3 regions of the Shewanella morhuae genome follow, and region 1 is predicted to be linked to each of the others. Evidence: predicted binding sites of a transcription regulator. Region 1 holds the regulator's gene; each other region holds the start of a gene.
What was found. The regulator MetJ, encoded in region 1, represses methionine synthesis genes. The targets are predictions, from matches to a motif close to TAGACGTCTAGACGTCTA.

Region 1 (5,710 bases):
CGAAGAAATTGCCGATAAATCCGGTAAAAACCCTGCTTATTATGTGCGTCAACGGGTTGTTGAAACCTTAGGTGACACTAAGCCATCTTGGCAGATTTTTAAGGATATTGGCGTGGCGATGGGTCTTGGCGAGTTTTATCCATGGGAAAACATGGAGACACTGCAAATGCTGCAGGTTAACCGCGATACAGATCTACTGCGACGCATTAAAGACGAAGGTTTTGTGAGCTTTGGTAAACCGCTAATGCTACGCGATGCCAAAATGGTGGCTGATTTTACTAAGGCTTATCCAAGCGCGCGGCCGATGGACGATGATGGTACTTACGCCAGCGTACTCAGCTTTAAAACGCCCAGCGGTAAAATTGAACTGAGTTCTGCCAAAGTTGAAGCGATGGCGCCGGGGCGCGGGGTGATTAAGTTTCGCGAAGTGACACTCAAAAAAGCAGATGAGTTGTACTTTATCCAAGGCAAAGTGGCGGTGCATACCAATGGCGCAACCCACAATGTGCCTATGTTGGCAAGCTTGATGTCGGATAATGCCGTATGGGTTCACCCTGTTACAGCGGGCAAGTTAGGGATCAGCAATGGCGACCCAATCCGGCTTACCAGTAGTGTGGGCACTGAAGAAGGTCATGCCTTAGTCACACCGGGTATTCGCCAAGATACCGTGTTTGCTTATATGGGCTTTGGTTCTAAAAACAAAGAGTTGGTTAGAGCGACAGGCAAAGGTATCCACTGCGGTAATTTACTTCCCCATGTTACAGCTCCCGTGTGCGGTATGACAGTGCACACCACGGGCGTCACGCTGGCAAAGCGCTAATCGGAGGCTTAAATGAATAAACGATATGTAATGGTGCACGACGAGAATAAGTGCATTGGCTGCCAAGCTTGTAACGTGGCGTGCCGCAGTGAAAATGGTGTACCCGAAGGCGTAACCCGTCTACAGGTGCGTGTTGAAGGGCCGTTTGGAGAAATGCCTAATCTGCATTTTAAATACCACAGAGTATCTTGCCAGCAATGTGAAGATGCACCTTGCGTAAAGGTGTGCCCAACGGGCGCGGCTTATGTGGGTGAAGACGGTATTATTTCTATCCACACCGATAAGTGTGTCGGCTGTATGTACTGCGTGGCTGCGTGTCCTTATAAAGTACGCTTTATGAACCCAGAAACCAAAGCGGCAGATAAGTGCAACTTCTGTAAAGACACCCGCTTAGCGCGTGGCGAAGAACCCGCCTGCGTAACGGTATGTCCAACCGATGCCTTAGTGTTTGGCGATGCTAATGATCCACACAGTGAAGTCGCCATCATGCTCAACACTAAAATAACCTATCAAGATAAAACCCACTTAGGCACTAAGCCTAGGGTATATCGCGTTCCTACCAAAAGAGGGGGGATTGGATTATGAACAATACTTGGGGCGATATGGCGCAATATGATCCCGTCACTTGGCACTGGGTCATTGCCGTCTACTTATTTATGGCGGGGTTATCCGCCGGCAGTTTATTGATTGGCATTAGTTTACGCTGGGCGAATAATGAACTCAGCACTGGTGCTGAAAGCGGTATTCTCAAAGCGGCTGCCATTATTGGACCAGTAGCAATTAGCTTAGGTTTGGCTTGCTTAGTGTTTGATTTAACTAAACCATTCCATTTCTGGCTGATTTTAATTCACTATAACTTCCAATCTGTGATGGCTATTGGTGTACTCGCGCTACTGGCTTATTCGCCCTTAGCGTTCGCCTATGCGGTGTTAGTGCTGCGGGATGACTTACCCAAATGGGGTTTGGGTTTCCTCACTCCTGTCGCTAAGTTACTTATGCCATTTAGAAAACTGATTGAAGTGCTGCTGTTTGTCCTCGCCATTGGCGTTGGCGCTTACACTGGTTTCTTAATATCGGCGATGAATGCTTATCCAATGCTCAATACAGCGGTATTACCGGCGCTATTTTTAGTATCAGGTTTATCGGCGGGAGCGGCGGCCAATGCGTTATTGGCGTTAGTGATGTTTAAAACCGATAGCCACGATAAAACCTTAGTGAAGATGCACGGTTTAGAGTTGCCCGTAATGGCGATTGAAATCCTGCTACTGTTCATGTTGTTTTGCGCCTTGTACTTTAAAGGTGGCGCGGCGGCTGCGGCGTTGGCATCGTTAAGTTCTGGTTTATGGGCTAGCGTGTTCTGGGTAGGGGTTGTTGGAATTGGCTTTGGTATTCCGCTGCTGTTTATGCTGTTACCAGCTGCGACGCGTCACACTAAGGGGGCAATGATTATGGTGGCGTGTGCTAGCTTAACGGGCGTGCTCGCCTTAAGACATTTTATTGTATATGCAGGACAAAGCTATTTAAGTTGAGCGTGAACTGGCTTTAGATATTGATAGATAAAGAAAAGCACTGATAATATCAGTGCTTTTCTATTACCAGAATGCAAAGGTATTTTACCCGTAAAGGACAACTTATTAGGCTAATAGCTCAATAACGGATTTCACCGTTAATACTAAGGCACTGATACTGCAAAGAATCAAAGTCGCCATTTTAGTCTTATCTTTATCGACTCGGCCCACTAATCGCCCCGCGACTAAATAACCTAAAATCACCGAAGGTAGCAACATTAACGACAACCACAGGTGCTTTATTTCTAATAAGCCAGTAATCGCCAGAATCCCCATGGCAATGGCAGAGCTAAAAATAAAAAAGGCAGATAGTGCAGCACGAAACTGTGAGGCATCTTTACCTGCTAACAGTATCGCCATCGGTGGGCCACCGATGGCGGCGATATTACCGAAAATCCCTGAGACGATCCCCGCACCGAAAAGCGTTTTTTTATTCACTGGTAGGCTAAATTTGTACAGGCTAAGAATAACCGCTACGGCCACAATGGCAGCGATAGATAAACCTAATATGGATTGTGGCGCAAACAACAACAGGCTTGCGCCGATAAAACCACCAGGCACTCGGCCGATAAGAGCATATTGCAAGCCATTGAATTCTAAGTGGCCACGCTCGCGCATTAAGGTCAGTAGGGAGATTGTGAACCCCATTGCAATCACGGGACCAGGTACAAGCTGTGGATTGATAATATACAGTAGTGGACTGGCGACAACCGCAAGACCAAATCCAATCAGGCTCTGAGTTAAAGCACCAAGAAACACAGCTAGCGAGGCTAAGGCGAGTGTTTGCGGGTCAATCATTGAAAACATAAGTATTCCTAATACTCAAACAATCTCAAAATGTGCATTGTGTGTTGAGGGTATTTGGATATAAACAAAAAGGGATCGTTAACGATCCCTATTGATGAGCACTGTGATATTTGATGCGATGAATCGCTATTCCATATCTTCCCACTCGATTCCCATTTGATCCATCAACAACTTGGCTTCAGAAGGAATACTATCAGGACTGTCTTTTGACAGATCTTCATCATTCGGCAATGGCTGGCCAGTATAGGCGTGCAAAAATGCTTCACACAACAACTCGCTGTTGGTGGCGTGACGCAAATTATTGACCTGACGACGAGTTCGTTCGTCCGTAAGGACCTTAAGCACTTTGAGCGGAATAGACACAGTAATTTTTTTTACTTGTTCATTCTTCTTGCCATGTTCAGCATAGGGGCTGATGTATTCCCCATTCCATTCAGTCATTGACTCACCTGTTATAACGCTAAATTCGGGGCAGATTTTAAACTCTTACCAACAACAGTCAAATTATTGCGACTATTTCTTTATGATGCAAATAGATTTCTTTATGTTTAGACGTCTAAACGTCTTAACTCCTATTGACGATAGCGCTGGGCTTAGGTACATTTAGACGTCCAGACATCTCTATCTGTCTACCGAATTTAGGAGCCCATCCATGGCAGAGCATCAATTAGCCACACTGGCAGTGCGTCAGGGTATCGAAACTGATACCCAATATGGCGCAGTAGTGCCACCGATTTATTTGTCGACTAATTACGCCTTTGATGGTCATAAAAATCCCCGCGAATTTGATTACAGTCGTTCAGGCAATCCTACTCGCTGCATTTTAGGCGATGCGTTAGCGCAATTAGAAAAGGGGGCCACTGGCATAGTGACTTGCACGGGCATGGCGGCCATCACTTTAGTCACTACCTTACTTGGGCCTGATGACTTATTAGTTGTGCCCCACGATTGCTACGGCGGCTCTTACCGTTTATTTATCAACTTAGCAAAGAAAGGCCAATTTAAGCTAATTGTGGTTGACCAAACCGACAGCCAAGCGTTAGCGATTGCGATAGCACAAAAACCAAAAATGGTGTGGCTCGAAACCCCATCGAACCCATTATTGCGCGTGGTCGATATTGAGGCCATTGCTAAAGTGAGCCATGAGATTGGTGCGCTGGTGGTGGTCGATAACACTTTTTTATCGCCGATATTGCAACAACCCCTATTGTTAGGCGCGGATATTGTTATCCACTCCACCACTAAATATATCAATGGTCACAGTGATGTGGTTGGTGGCGCTGTGATCGCCAAAGATGCACAAATCGGCGAAAACTTACATTGGTGGTCGAACACGCTAGGCTTAACTGGGTCGGCTTTTGACAGTTACTTAACCCTGCGCGGTCTGCGTACTTTAGCGGTACGTATTCGTGAGCATCAAGCCAATGCCCAGCGTATTGTAGCCGTGTTAACCCAAAGCCCTGTGGTGAGCAAAGTCTATTATCCTGGTCTTGCGGATCATCCCGGTCATGCCGTTGCCGCTAAGCAGCAAAAAGGCTTTGGCGCTATGCTGAGTTTTGAGCTCAAGGGCGGCGAGGCCGAAGTCGTAGCTTTTTTAGGTGCGCTCAGGTTATTTAGCGTGGCAGAAAGCCTAGGTGGCGTTGAAAGTTTAGTGGCAGTGCCTGCAACTATGACCCATAGAGCAATGGAGCCGCAGGCGCGTTTTGAAGCGGGCATAAAAGAGACCCTATTGCGTCTGTCGGTGGGGATTGAAGATGCCGCCGATTTAGTTGCAGATATTCAAGCAGGACTTGCCGCAGCTGCGGCTTGTCAGTAGAGGAATACTAGATGGCACGTTGTCACTTACACAAATTTGGTGGCTCCAGTTTAGCGGATGCCGATTGTTATCGCCGAGTCGCCCATATTCTATTAACCCACGGTCATAGTGATGATTTAGTGGTGGTATCTGCTGCGGGTAAAAGCACCAATTTCCTGTATAAATTACTATCGCTGCGTGATGCTGGGCAATTATGGCAAGAAGAATTACAGGTCTTAATTAGCTACCAACAAGGTTTGATTGAACAACTGTTATCCAGTGAGCAGGCCCGCGATTTACGCGAGCGTTTAAGTACCGATAGATCGCAATTAGTGACTTTGTTATCACTTGAACAGCATAACGAATACCAAGTGAATTACGTGGTCAGTTTTGGCGAGCGTTGGTCGGCTCGTTTGATGGCGGCGCTGCTGCGCGAATCTGGTGTGGCCGCAAGCCATGTGGATGCCTGTTCCATTTTAATTGCCGATGAAGCCGCAGTACCGCAAATTCGGCTGCAAGAATCCCGTGCTAAAGTACAAGCGTTATTGGCAACGCACCCAAATGAGCGACTGGTTATCACAGGGTTTATCTGCGCCAACGAGCGTGGTGATACGCTATTACTTGGCCGTAACGGCTCAGATTTTAGTGCTAGCTTAATTGCCAGCCTTGCCGATATTGAGCGGGTAACCATTTGGACTGATGTAGAAGGGGTGTTCAATG
Region 2 (5,710 bases), 230 kb from region 1:
AAACAGCGTCAACATCACTACAGCGCCAAAGGAAGCCCCAGAGCTAATGCCAAACAAATAAGGGTCTGCCAATGGGTTACGGGTTACGGTTTGTAATACACTGCCCGCCAGTGATAAACCCGCCCCCGCCACAAATGCTAGCAAAATACGCGGCAGTCTTAGCTCCATCACAATGCGCTCAGTCATACCGCTTGCCTGAGTAATGTTGGCAACCTTATTAGTAAACACGTGAATAACATCCATAAAGCTGATGTTTGCCGCGCCAAAACTGGTCGCGGCTATCGGTGTCATTAATGTCAATATGGCTAACGCCAGCAGCATAAACTGTTGTCTTGTTAAAAGTGTCACCATAGACCCCAAGTTTGAGATGAAATACAGCTTTGCTTACTCCCCTTAATCATTCGCCTTCGCCTCGTTCATCCGCGTTATGAGTGGCATCATAGTAACCATAAAAATAGCTAATTAACGGTTTTTTATGTTGCGGATGGACGGACACCTGAGCGCAAACACCGAACACATCGCCGATACGCGCTTCAGTTAATACCTCTGTCGGTGTGCCCATAGCACTAACTTCACCGTTGTGAATGAGCAATAAACTGTCACACAGGGCGCTGGCCAAATTGAGATCGTGGATGGAGGCTATCACGCTAATACCTAAACTGCGTACCAGCTCAAGAATTTGAATTTGATAGCGCACATCAAGATGATTAGTCGGTTCATCAAGAATCAGTAATTGTGGCTGCTGCACTATGGCGCGGGCAATCAAAGCGCGTTGTTTTTCGCCGCCCGATAAACGCTCATATTGCTGGTGCATTTTATGGCTGAGGCCGACTTTTTCGAGCGCCTTGGCAATGCGTTCGCCATCTTTGCTAGAGTTAGTGTCAAACATGCCCTTGTGCGGCGTTAACCCCATACTGACTAATTGCTCTGTGGTCATGTCGAAATAATGCGGCGTATCTTGCTGGACAACGGCAACACTACAGGCAAAAGCCTTGGACGATAAATATTCAATATCTTGATCAAATAAGGTGATTTTGCCCTGAGTCGGGCGCACAAAACGATACAAACAGCGCAGCAAACTAGACTTACCCGCACCGTTAGGCCCAATCAGCCCAAGCATCTGCCCCGTCGGCAACGCAAAGTTAATATCGGTAAGAATAGTTTTGCCATCAATGCTCCAGCTTAAATGACTCACATCAAGTGCAACTTGTGGGTTGGCTGGAATGGTATCCTTGCTGTTTAACCCATGGCTTGTTTGGATTGCAGAGAGTTTCACCAATGTGGCGCTCCTAGCGAGTCCACACCTGCATTTAAAAAAGGGATATACATAGTTGCTGTACACATAATCGTTATACACATAATCATCTGCTCCCTCGAGTCACCCGCTCAAGAATTTAAGCTGCACGCAGCGATAACAGAAATAGGCAGGTCTCCTGACTCGTCACTTTTTATATTTAAAGCGCTATAAAGTGACTCACAGTTGCGGGCACAGTTCGGGCTGACTGGCGAGCAGTTCCCCGATTCCCTATTATGTTGAAATTAATCTTTAGTTGGCAAAGAGGCTTAGCCATATCAGCCTAAATCTTCCCACACGACTAAAAACTTCCAACACCTATTTCTGTGACGTTAGCCGCAACGCTATAGCAAGGCCGTATGCAATCAGTAACGTCTGAAGAAGGCATTATCCTATATTTACTCTAATAGGCAATCGACAATCACGCCGCTAAGACGATAAAAATCTTCAACTTAGCAGGCGGTTCAAATGGCGAACTATATGACTAAAATATGTGACTAACTATGACTACTCGCCGCTGTTACTAATGAGCTTACTAACTGTGTGCTAGCCGCATGATTGGCAGCGGTTAAGAGTAATCTGACTGAGCCGTTATTCGCAGCGACCGTTCGGCCAATCTAAACGCCAATAACGGCTGCCTTGCTCATCTTGCAGCACATTAATTTTTACCACTGCGGCGACGGGTAAATTAAGTTGACTGAAAAATCCTACTGCTCGCTCAACCCCCAGTGCTCGCGCCATTAAATGGCGTATAACGCCGCCGTGAGATACTAACCATATTTTAGCAGTAGGCGTGAGCGTACCGTCTTGAGCCTCATCTTGATTGAAGACAATAGAATCCAAGGCAATAGATAATTGTTCAAACTCAGCGGCAAGTATTTGCTCAATAGCATGGTTCACTCGCGACTCAAAACTGGCCATAGTCTCACCGTTGGGCGGTGGTGTTTGCCACGGGTTTTGCCAATAGGCGGCTAAATATTCGCCCTCTTGCTGATAAAGCTCATCAAGCCTGCGCCCGTCCCAGTCACCGAAATCTATTTCCTGTAAATCTGATAAAAACTGCGCCTGTAATGGTTTTTTATGCTCAGTCAGTATCGTGTTTGCTGATGTCAAGTTTGAAGATAGCGGCACCGTTGAATGCAGCTCGGCGGCCAGAGCTTGGGCAAAGTCAGCACAGCGGCGTGAGGTTGAACTATAAATAGCGCTACAGACGCTGGCCTGCGCCGCAACCGCCGCCGACATTTGTTGCCACCCCGTCTCACTCAACGGCACATCTACGCGCCCGCGTAAGATGGTGCCGCCTTCACACTCGCCGTGGCGTAGCAATAATAGTTGTATTTGTTTCATCGTATTCCTTGGCTAATGTTCAAGAGCGAATGTTCAAAAACACATCATTCAGGCAGTGATACTTAATTTTATGGCCATTATGTTGTTAAAAAATGGCTTAATGCCAATGAAAACAGCCCTGTTACTTTGCCATTAAAACATTCACTCAATAAATCACCGCTAAAAGTGCTCAAAAACCTCCGATGAGCAGGGTAAATCGTCAGGTGATTTTGGCCTTGCACTGACGATCACAAGTCGCGTACTATGGACGTCCATACGTTTAAACGTCCACGGTGAATATCTAATAATATCGACTGAGCAGAATAAAATGCACCGAGCATAATAAAGGTCGATAGTTAGGCAGTGCTGTGAACCGAATCCTGTATTTAATCCTAGGCTTAATCATGGGCTTAGCTTAGCTGTATTTAAGGTAGCTATTTATGACGATACCCTCTACAAAAGCCAGTCAAATTTTGGCAGACATTCGCAAACAGCTTGCGGAACGCATTTTGATCTTAGACGGTGCTATGGGCACTATGATCCAAGACCACAAGCTAGAAGAAGAGGACTATCGCGGCGAACGCTTTAAAGATTGGCACACGGATGTTAAGGGTAACAACGACTTATTAGTCTTGTCGCAGCCACACATCATCAAACAAATTCACACCGACTATTTAAACGCCGGTGCCGATATTATTGAAACCAACACCTTTAACGCCACCCCTATCGCTATGGCCGACTACGACATGCAGTCGCTGTCTGCCGAAATTAACTTTGCAGGCGCCCGCCTCGCCCGCGAAGCCTGTGATGAAGTAGCCGCAGCCACAGGTATTCCGCGCTACGTTGCAGGCGTATTAGGCCCCACTAACCGTACCTGCTCGATTAGCCCAGATGTAAACGACCCAGGCTATCGTAATGTGAGCTTCGACGAGTTAGTAAGCGCTTACCGAGAATCCACTAAGGCACTGATTGACGGCGGCGCAGATATCATTATGGTCGAGACCATATTCGATACCCTAAACGCCAAGGCCGCACTGTTTGCTATCGAATCAGTATTTGACGACTTATTTGGTCAGCATTCTGAAAACAGATTACCCATCATGATTTCGGGCACGATTACCGATGCCTCGGGCCGCACACTGACCGGCCAAACCACCGAAGCTTTTTATAATTCCCTGCGCCATATCAAGCCGTTATCCATCGGTCTTAACTGCGCTTTGGGGCCAAAAGAGCTGCGCCCCTATGTCGAAGAATTATCGCGCATTAGTGAGTGTTATGTGTCGGCGCACCCTAACGCGGGTCTACCGAATGAATTTGGTGGTTACGATGAAACCCCTGAGGATATGGCGAGCGTTATCGAAGATTGGGCGCGTGAAGGCATGCTCAATATTATTGGTGGTTGTTGTGGTAGCACGCCAGAACATATCCGCGTTATTCGTGAAGCCGTTGATAAACACAACCCACGCGCGTTACCTATCATTCCCGTCGCCTGCCGTTTAGCCGGTTTGGAACCACTGACTATCGACGCGCAGTCTTTGTTTGTTAACGTGGGCGAACGTACTAACGTCACAGGTTCAGCCAAGTTCTTAAAGCTAATTAAAGAAGGCAAATTTGAGCAAGCGTTAGATGTTGCCCGCGAGCAAGTTATCAACGGCGCACAAATCATCGATATCAACATGGACGAAGGCATGATCGATGGTGCTGAGTTTATGCATAAGTTTTTAAACTTAATCGCCTCAGAGCCCGATATCAGTCGCGTGCCGATTATGATCGACTCCTCTAAATGGGAAGTGATTGAAGCGGGCCTCAAATGCATTCAAGGCAAAGGCATAGTTAACTCGATTTCGTTAAAAGAAGGCGAAGCCAAGTTTATTGAACAAGCCACCTTAGTTAAACGCTACGGCGCGGCGGCCATTATCATGGCGTTTGACGAGCAAGGTCAGGCCGATACTAAAGCGCGTAAAATTGAAATCTGTACCCGTGCCTATCGGGTATTGGTCGATAAAGTCGGCTTTCCGCCAGAAGATATTATCTTCGACCCGAATATTTTTGCCATTGCCACCGGTATTGATGAACACGACAACTATGCCGTCGACTTTATTGAAGCCATTAAAGAAATTAAAGCCACCTTGCCACACGCGATGATCTCGGGCGGCGTATCGAACGTGTCGTTTTCGTTTCGCGGTAACAACCCAGTCCGCGAGGCGATTCATGCGGTATTTTTATACCATGCCATTCAAGCAGGCATGGATATGGGCATTGTTAACGCTGGTCAGTTAGCCATTTATGACGATATTGATCCTGCGCTTAAAGTGTTAGTCGAAAACGTGGTGCTTAACCTACCTTGCCCCATTGCCGATTCAAGCAACACAGAACAGTTACTTGAAATTGCTGAAAAATACCGTGGCGATAACGCGCAGGTCGGTAAAAAAGAAGATTTAGAATGGCGCAGCTGGCCAGTGAGCCAACGTTTGGCACACGCGTTAGTGAAAGGCATTACCGAATTTATTGATGAGGACACCGAAGCGGCGCGCCAAGAAGCGAAACGTCCGTTAGATGTGATTGAAGGTGCCTTGATGGACGGCATGAACGTGGTCGGCGATCTATTTGGTGCTGGTAAAATGTTCCTGCCACAGGTGGTTAAATCAGCGCGGGTAATGAAAAAAGCCGTCGCTTATTTGAATCCGTATATTGAGCTTGAAAAGGTCGCTGGCCAATCTAACGGCAAAATCTTGATGGTGACAGTAAAAGGTGACGTGCACGATATCGGTAAAAATATCGTTGGCGTAGTGCTAGCCTGTAACGGTTTTGAAGTATTTGATTTAGGCGTAATGGTATCGGTTGAACGCATTCTTGCTGCGGTTAAAGAACACAATATTGATATTATTGGCATGTCTGGGTTAATCACCCCAAGCCTTGATGAAATGGTGCATAACGTAAAAACCTTCCAGCGCGAAGGCTTGACCATTCCAGCCATTATCGGCGGCGCTACCTGCTCTAAAATCCATACTGCGGTAAAAATTGCTCCCCATTATCCCCACGGCGCTATTTACATCGCCGATGCATCACGGGCTGTGCCTATGGTTAGCA
Region 3 (5,710 bases), 2.7 Mb from region 1:
AATGGCACCTTTAGTTTCTCATTAAATCAAAGCCTTATGCTTCTTCTAATGAGTAGGGTAGGGCTTGAATCGTTAGGCTTGACTGTTCATCGCCAGCAAAACGCAGTTTAGTGTCATTTTCGGTATCATTGGCCAGCACCGCGGTTAATAACACTTGGTTACCGCGTTGTACAAACTCAATAATCTGACCGCCTCGACGAAAGCCGTCTTCTAGGGCAATTTCTAAACCTGATTCTAAGCTAATTTGCAGATCTGTGTGACCACGCAAAATATATAGGGCGCGCTTATTACCTCCACGATATTTCATCCGTGCGATAGTCTCTTGCCCCATATAGCAGCCCTTGTTGAAGCTAATACCGTTGATCGCTTGCAGATTACACATTTGTGGCACGTACTGACCAGCATGGCTGGCGGCAAGGTTTGGATAACCAGCTGCAATTTCTAACGTTTGCCATGCATGGGCATCAAATACACTGAGTTTTGATTGAGTCACTAAGGTTGATGCAGCATCAGGGCTGAGCATTAATATAAAACGCTCAGCGTCTTTTAAAATTGCGCCATGCTCAATGATTGTGAGCTCTTGATTTATTTCACCAAAATGCTCAGTGATAAATTGGCTTGCTTGTTCTCCAGCAACACCCAGTAGTGTCCACTCACCACTGGCATCACTTAGGGTTGCCTTGCTAAATACGGCATATTTTTGCAGTTGTGGTAAATCTACCGCGATGGTGTCTCTTGGCATTAACATAAACAGTGCATCTTTAATGGCAAAAGTTCTGAAGCTGGCCAGCATCTTACCTTTGGGATCGCAATGTGCGCCCCAGCGCCATTGGTCGGCAGTTAATGAGGTGATGTCGGTGGTCACCTGACCATGTATGAAACTGCGGCCTTGCTCGCCAACCACTTTGATAAGGCCAAGGTGAGATAAGTTAGCTAGCATAAGTGGAGGCAAAGAAGCATCCAGATCCCAATGGGGCGTAGAAACTGAAATAGTCATAGCGAGATCCTGAAAATGAAGACGATGAGAGGCTAGATTGTAACGGAATTCCTGCAGGCTCAACAGCATAAGGCGCACATATCTGTGAATGATATGCGCGCCTTAATATAGATGTCGTCGTTGTAAAGCGTCGTTCCGTTTAATCGCCGACCTTAAAGCTTAAAACAATACGCGGGTGCGCAATGTGCCTTCAATCGCTTTTAGTTCAACCAGTGCTTCTTCTGCTTGATTAGTATCGACCTCCATCACCACATAACCAATCTCTGCGGTTGTTTGCAGATATTGCGCGGCAATGTTGATGCCTTTTTCTGAAAATGCTTGGTTGATTTTAATCAGCACACCCGGGCGGTTTTGGTGAATATGCAGTAAACGTGAAGTGCCTTTATGCATTGGCAGTGAGACTTCTGGAAAGTTAACGGCAGAGACAGTTGAGCCGTTATCTGAGTATTTAGCTAACTTACCAGCCACTTCAATACCAATGTTTTCCTGTGCTTCGGCGGTACTTCCACCGATATGAGGCGTCAGTAACACGTTATCTAAACCACGCAGTGGGGTGATAAATTCATCATCATTTGATTGTGGTTCAATCGGGAACACATCAATTGCCGCACCTGCAAGGTGACGTTCTTTTAAGGCGATAGCTAATGCATCAATATCCACCACAGTACCGCGTGAAGCATTAATGAAAATACTGCCTTTACGCATAGCGGCAAATTCAGCAGCGCCTATCATATTTTTAGTTTGTGGGGTTTCTGGAACGTGTAAACTCACCACGTCAGCTTGTGCTAATAGCTGCTCCATCGAATGGATTTGCAGTGCGTTACCTAATGGTAATTTATCTTCGATATCGAAGAATACGACGCGCATGCCTAAAGTCTCAGCCAAAATACCCAGTTGAGTACCAATATGGCCGTAACCGATGACGCCCAAGGTTTTACCGCGGACTTCGTAACTGCCTGCAGCCGTTTTCATCCAGCCGCCACGATGGGCAATGGCATTGCGTTCTGGAATGCCGCGCATCAGCATAATGATTTCACCAATAACGAGCTCAGCAACACTGCGTGTATTGGAGAATGGTGCGTTAAATACGGGGATACCCAAGGATTCGGCAGTAGCAAGGTCAACTTGGTTGGTACCAATACAGAAACAGCCTATCGCAATCAGTTTCTCGGCGCGTTTTAGTACTTCGGCCGTTAATTGGGTACGCGAACGAAGTCCAACAAAATGCGCATCTTTAATCGACTCCAGTAATGCTTCGTCGCTCAATGAGGCTTTGTGGTATTCGATATTGGTATAGCCTGCACGTTCCAGTACATCAACCGCCGATTGGTGGACGCCTTCCAACAGCAGGATTTTGATCTTATCCTTGTCCAGCGAATGTTTCGCCATGATATGGGTACCCTCTGATTAATAGAAATGTTTCTTATGATATGCTGACAACCTTCACCGACCAAAGTAGCACTTTTTTTGCTCATTGTGGAGGGCTAGATGGCTAAAGTTAATATTCTAAATTTAGAACAATATCGCATAAGAGGGAACTATGTTGAATAACAAAATCGTGTGGTGTGGTATTTATCTCAGTGTATTAGTCTGGTCAGTGATCAACCCCGCAGATATGTTTACTTGGTGGCTTGAAGCCGCTCCTGCATTAGTGGCAATACCGCTGCTATTTTTCACCCATAAACGCTTTCCATTAACCTCCTTAGTGTACTTTTTAGTATTAGTACATTGCTGTGTATTATTTGTTGGCGCGCATTACACCTATGCAGAAGTGCCATTATTCGACACCATTGCCAATTGGATGGGCTCAGAGCGTAATAATTACGATAAATTAGGTCACTTTGCCCAAGGCTTTATTCCTGCCATGTTAGCGCGAGAAATTATGCTGCGTAATAAAGCGGTCAAACCCGGTGCTTGGTGTGCGTTTATTGTGACCTGCTTTGTCTTAGCTTTTTCAGCATTTTATGAGTTGATTGAATGGTGGGTTGCTGTTGCTACAGGTGAAGGTGCAGAGGCCTTTTTAGGGACTCAAGGTTATGTGTGGGACACACAATCTGATATGTTGATGGCGTTGATTGGCGCTATCGTTGCTCTACTTTTATTGTCTCGTGTTCAAGATAAACAAATCGCTGAACTCAAGTTAACATCTTAATCGGGCGCAGCGGTTACTGCATTACATTTGGATGGCACGTTATTTCTCCTCACAATTATCAAACAATCGAGTGATGACATTTAGTTGTCACACTCGAACGTTAGTTTAATGTTTATTTTGTGTTGCTAGTAACGGGCGTTGTCTGCATAGTCAAAATGTACTAGGAACAACGGGCGAGCTCAATGTAGTAGTTTTTTGCACTATTATTCCTTTTTATAGGGTGAGATAGTCCTTTTTATTAAGGCGAAGTAGGGAATAGTACATTTGGGTGATGTTTTTACCTCCTTAACTCGTCAGAATCGACAAGGTTAATAGGATGTTTAAAATTAAAACAACATAGGTTGGTCAAAGCATCCTCGTTTGCGCATTAAGACACCATACTTTTCAGGGAGGAGAGTCAGTGAGCACAATTAATGAATTGGTTTTTTTACATCAAATGGCTGCGCCATGTCATTTAGCTTTACTCGCCGAATCCATCGGGCTAAAAACCCGCATAGTGAAGAATACCGCAGAGTTAGATTTAGATAAAAGTAGTCGTAGTTTTTATCTGATTACCCAAAAAGGTGCTGCATTAGATAATAAAGGAATCCCTTTACTGGCTTCGCGTTTAGTCTCGCACGCCCCTGTAGCCTTGTATCAAGTTGAACGTGATTCTCTGGATCAAGAGTCGGCTATGTTACTGGGTATTCGAGGTATTTTATTCGCTGATCAACGTATGGATTTAATGTTGACTGGGTTACGTAAAATGGTAGCTGAAGAGCTTTGGTACGATAGAACGTTGTTGAGTAAGATGTTTCGGCGTGTCGTGCAAAAATTAGATGGTAACAATGAAATACCAGCTGATACTGTGGCTATGTTACAGATGCTGACCTCTCGAGAGCGCACCATTATTCAATTTGTTTCTAGTGGTGCGAGGAATAAAGAAATCGCTCACAGATTATGCATTAGCGAACATACTGTGAAAGCACATATTTCTTCTATTTTCCGTAAAACGCAATCCCGAAATCGTGTTGAGTTATTGCGTTGGGCGCAAACTTATCAAACTCACTTCGAGTTGTGCAGTTAATATTTATCTGTTCTTTAGCACTTATTTTATTGCTGATTTTATGGTTAGTTTATAGGCTTTGGTTGAGATATTTATTGCGGTTACGGTTTGAATCGTAAAATGGATACAGTAAAAAGCGGAAATGTTGATATCAACATTTCCGCTTTTTGATCTGCACTTTGGTTAACCGCCACATGATATGGCCGTTAACCATTATCGCAGCTGATTAGTATTGCACCACACTGGCAATGTTCATGTTGCCTGATTGGTTAACGCTAATGCTATTGTTATTACCCGCTTGAGAACCTACTACCAAGTTGTCATTGCCAGCTTGAGTAATCAACAGGCTGTTATTATCACCGGCGACAGTAAATGAACTCGTGTCATCACCGCCTACCCAGTTACCATTACCTGATTGAGTAATTAGTGCCGTGTTTTTATCACCTTCGATAATTAAATCGATAAGGTTTAAATCGCCATTTTGCAGTGCAGTGACATCAGTATTATTGTTTCCAGCAATTGAAATGACCGCTTCGTTTTGAAGGCCATCTTGCTCGACATCTACTTCGTTACCGCTACCCACTACATCGACATAAGCAAAGTTAGCATCACCCTCTTGGTTAACTTCGATGCTGTTGTCTTCACCTTCAGCGAAGGCAACGATTTCGTTGTTATCACCTTTAGAAGATAAATCGAAATCGTTATCAGTACCGTATGCACCAAAGGTTGCGAAGTTAGCATCGCCTTTTTGTTTCAAGTCAACGTCGTTGCTATTGCCCCATACTTGGAACTCAGCACCGTTGACGTTGCCTTTTTGTGTGATAGTAATATCGTTATCATCACCTTGGATATCGGCCACTAGCGTATCACCAATAGTGTTGTCACGACCATTTTGGGTAATATCGACACTGTTATCATCACCTGTTGTCATCGCAAGGTAAGCTGTGTTGCCTTTACCTTTTTGGTCCATTGAAATATCGTTATCGCTGCCAGCTAGTGCGTAAACGAAACCAACATGGTTATCACCTTTTTGAACTATGTCTACAGTGTTATTGTCGCCTGCAATACCCTTAGCTGCGCCAAAGTTATTGTTACCTACTTGTTCAACAGAAACGTCGTTGTTATTACCTACGTTAGCTGTTAGGCCGAGTGAGATTAAGCCCGCTTGGTTGTTATCACCGTATTGCGTGATTTTACCGTCGTTATCGTTGCCTTGAACGCGAAATACTGCCAAGTTAGCATCGCCGTCTTGCTCAACTGATACGCTGTTTTCAGCGCCAGTGATTTCAACTTGGCTGTCGTTGACTTCGCCTAATTGGCTAACGATTACCGTGTTATCGTTACCAGCAACATCGTTGCTGCTCTGATTAAAGAAACCATTTTGCGACACATTTACATTGTTGTTGTCGCCTACAACATTTGCACTTGCCACATGCCAGTCAACTTGTTGCGTTATTTTGACTGTGTTATCTATGCCTGTAGAATTAATAGTCGCTTCGTGCCACACACCGTTTTG

Region 2: metH (methionine synthase) is a predicted target of MetJ. The motif match lies at 2,894-2,911, and genes of this name have one in related genera.
Region 3: serA (phosphoglycerate dehydrogenase) is a predicted target of MetJ. The motif match lies at 2,475-2,492, and genes of this name have one in related genera.

What each region holds. Positions count from the first base shown of each region.
Region 1 covers NZ_PYSG01000002.1:52,060-57,769, forward strand. The annotation lists gene phsA (thiosulfate reductase PhsA) at 1-820, shown strand, start outside; gene C9I43_RS00795 (4Fe-4S dicluster domain-containing protein) at 833-1,405, shown strand; gene nrfD (NrfD/PsrC family molybdoenzyme membrane anchor subunit) at 1,402-2,349, shown strand; gene C9I43_RS00805 (sulfite exporter TauE/SafE family protein) at 2,455-3,195, opposite strand; gene metJ (met regulon transcriptional regulator MetJ) at 3,322-3,636, opposite strand; gene metB (cystathionine gamma-synthase) at 3,848-5,011, shown strand; gene C9I43_RS00820 (bifunctional aspartate kinase/homoserine dehydrogenase II) at 5,023-5,710, shown strand, end outside.
Region 2 covers NZ_PYSG01000002.1:282,728-288,437, reverse strand. The annotation lists gene C9I43_RS01795 (FecCD family ABC transporter permease) at 1-351, opposite strand, end outside; gene C9I43_RS01790 (ABC transporter ATP-binding protein) at 398-1,276, opposite strand; cobalamin riboswitch at 1,407-1,563, opposite strand; gene C9I43_RS01785 (histidine phosphatase family protein) at 1,886-2,641, opposite strand; gene metH (methionine synthase) at 3,061-5,710, shown strand, end outside.
Region 3 covers NZ_PYSG01000002.1:2,718,950-2,724,659, reverse strand. The annotation lists gene ygfZ (tRNA-modifying protein YgfZ) at 35-997, opposite strand; gene serA (phosphoglycerate dehydrogenase) at 1,157-2,386, opposite strand; gene C9I43_RS12425 (DUF2238 domain-containing protein) at 2,541-3,149, shown strand; gene C9I43_RS12420 (helix-turn-helix transcriptional regulator) at 3,550-4,215, shown strand; gene C9I43_RS12415 (curlin) at 4,421-5,710, opposite strand, start outside.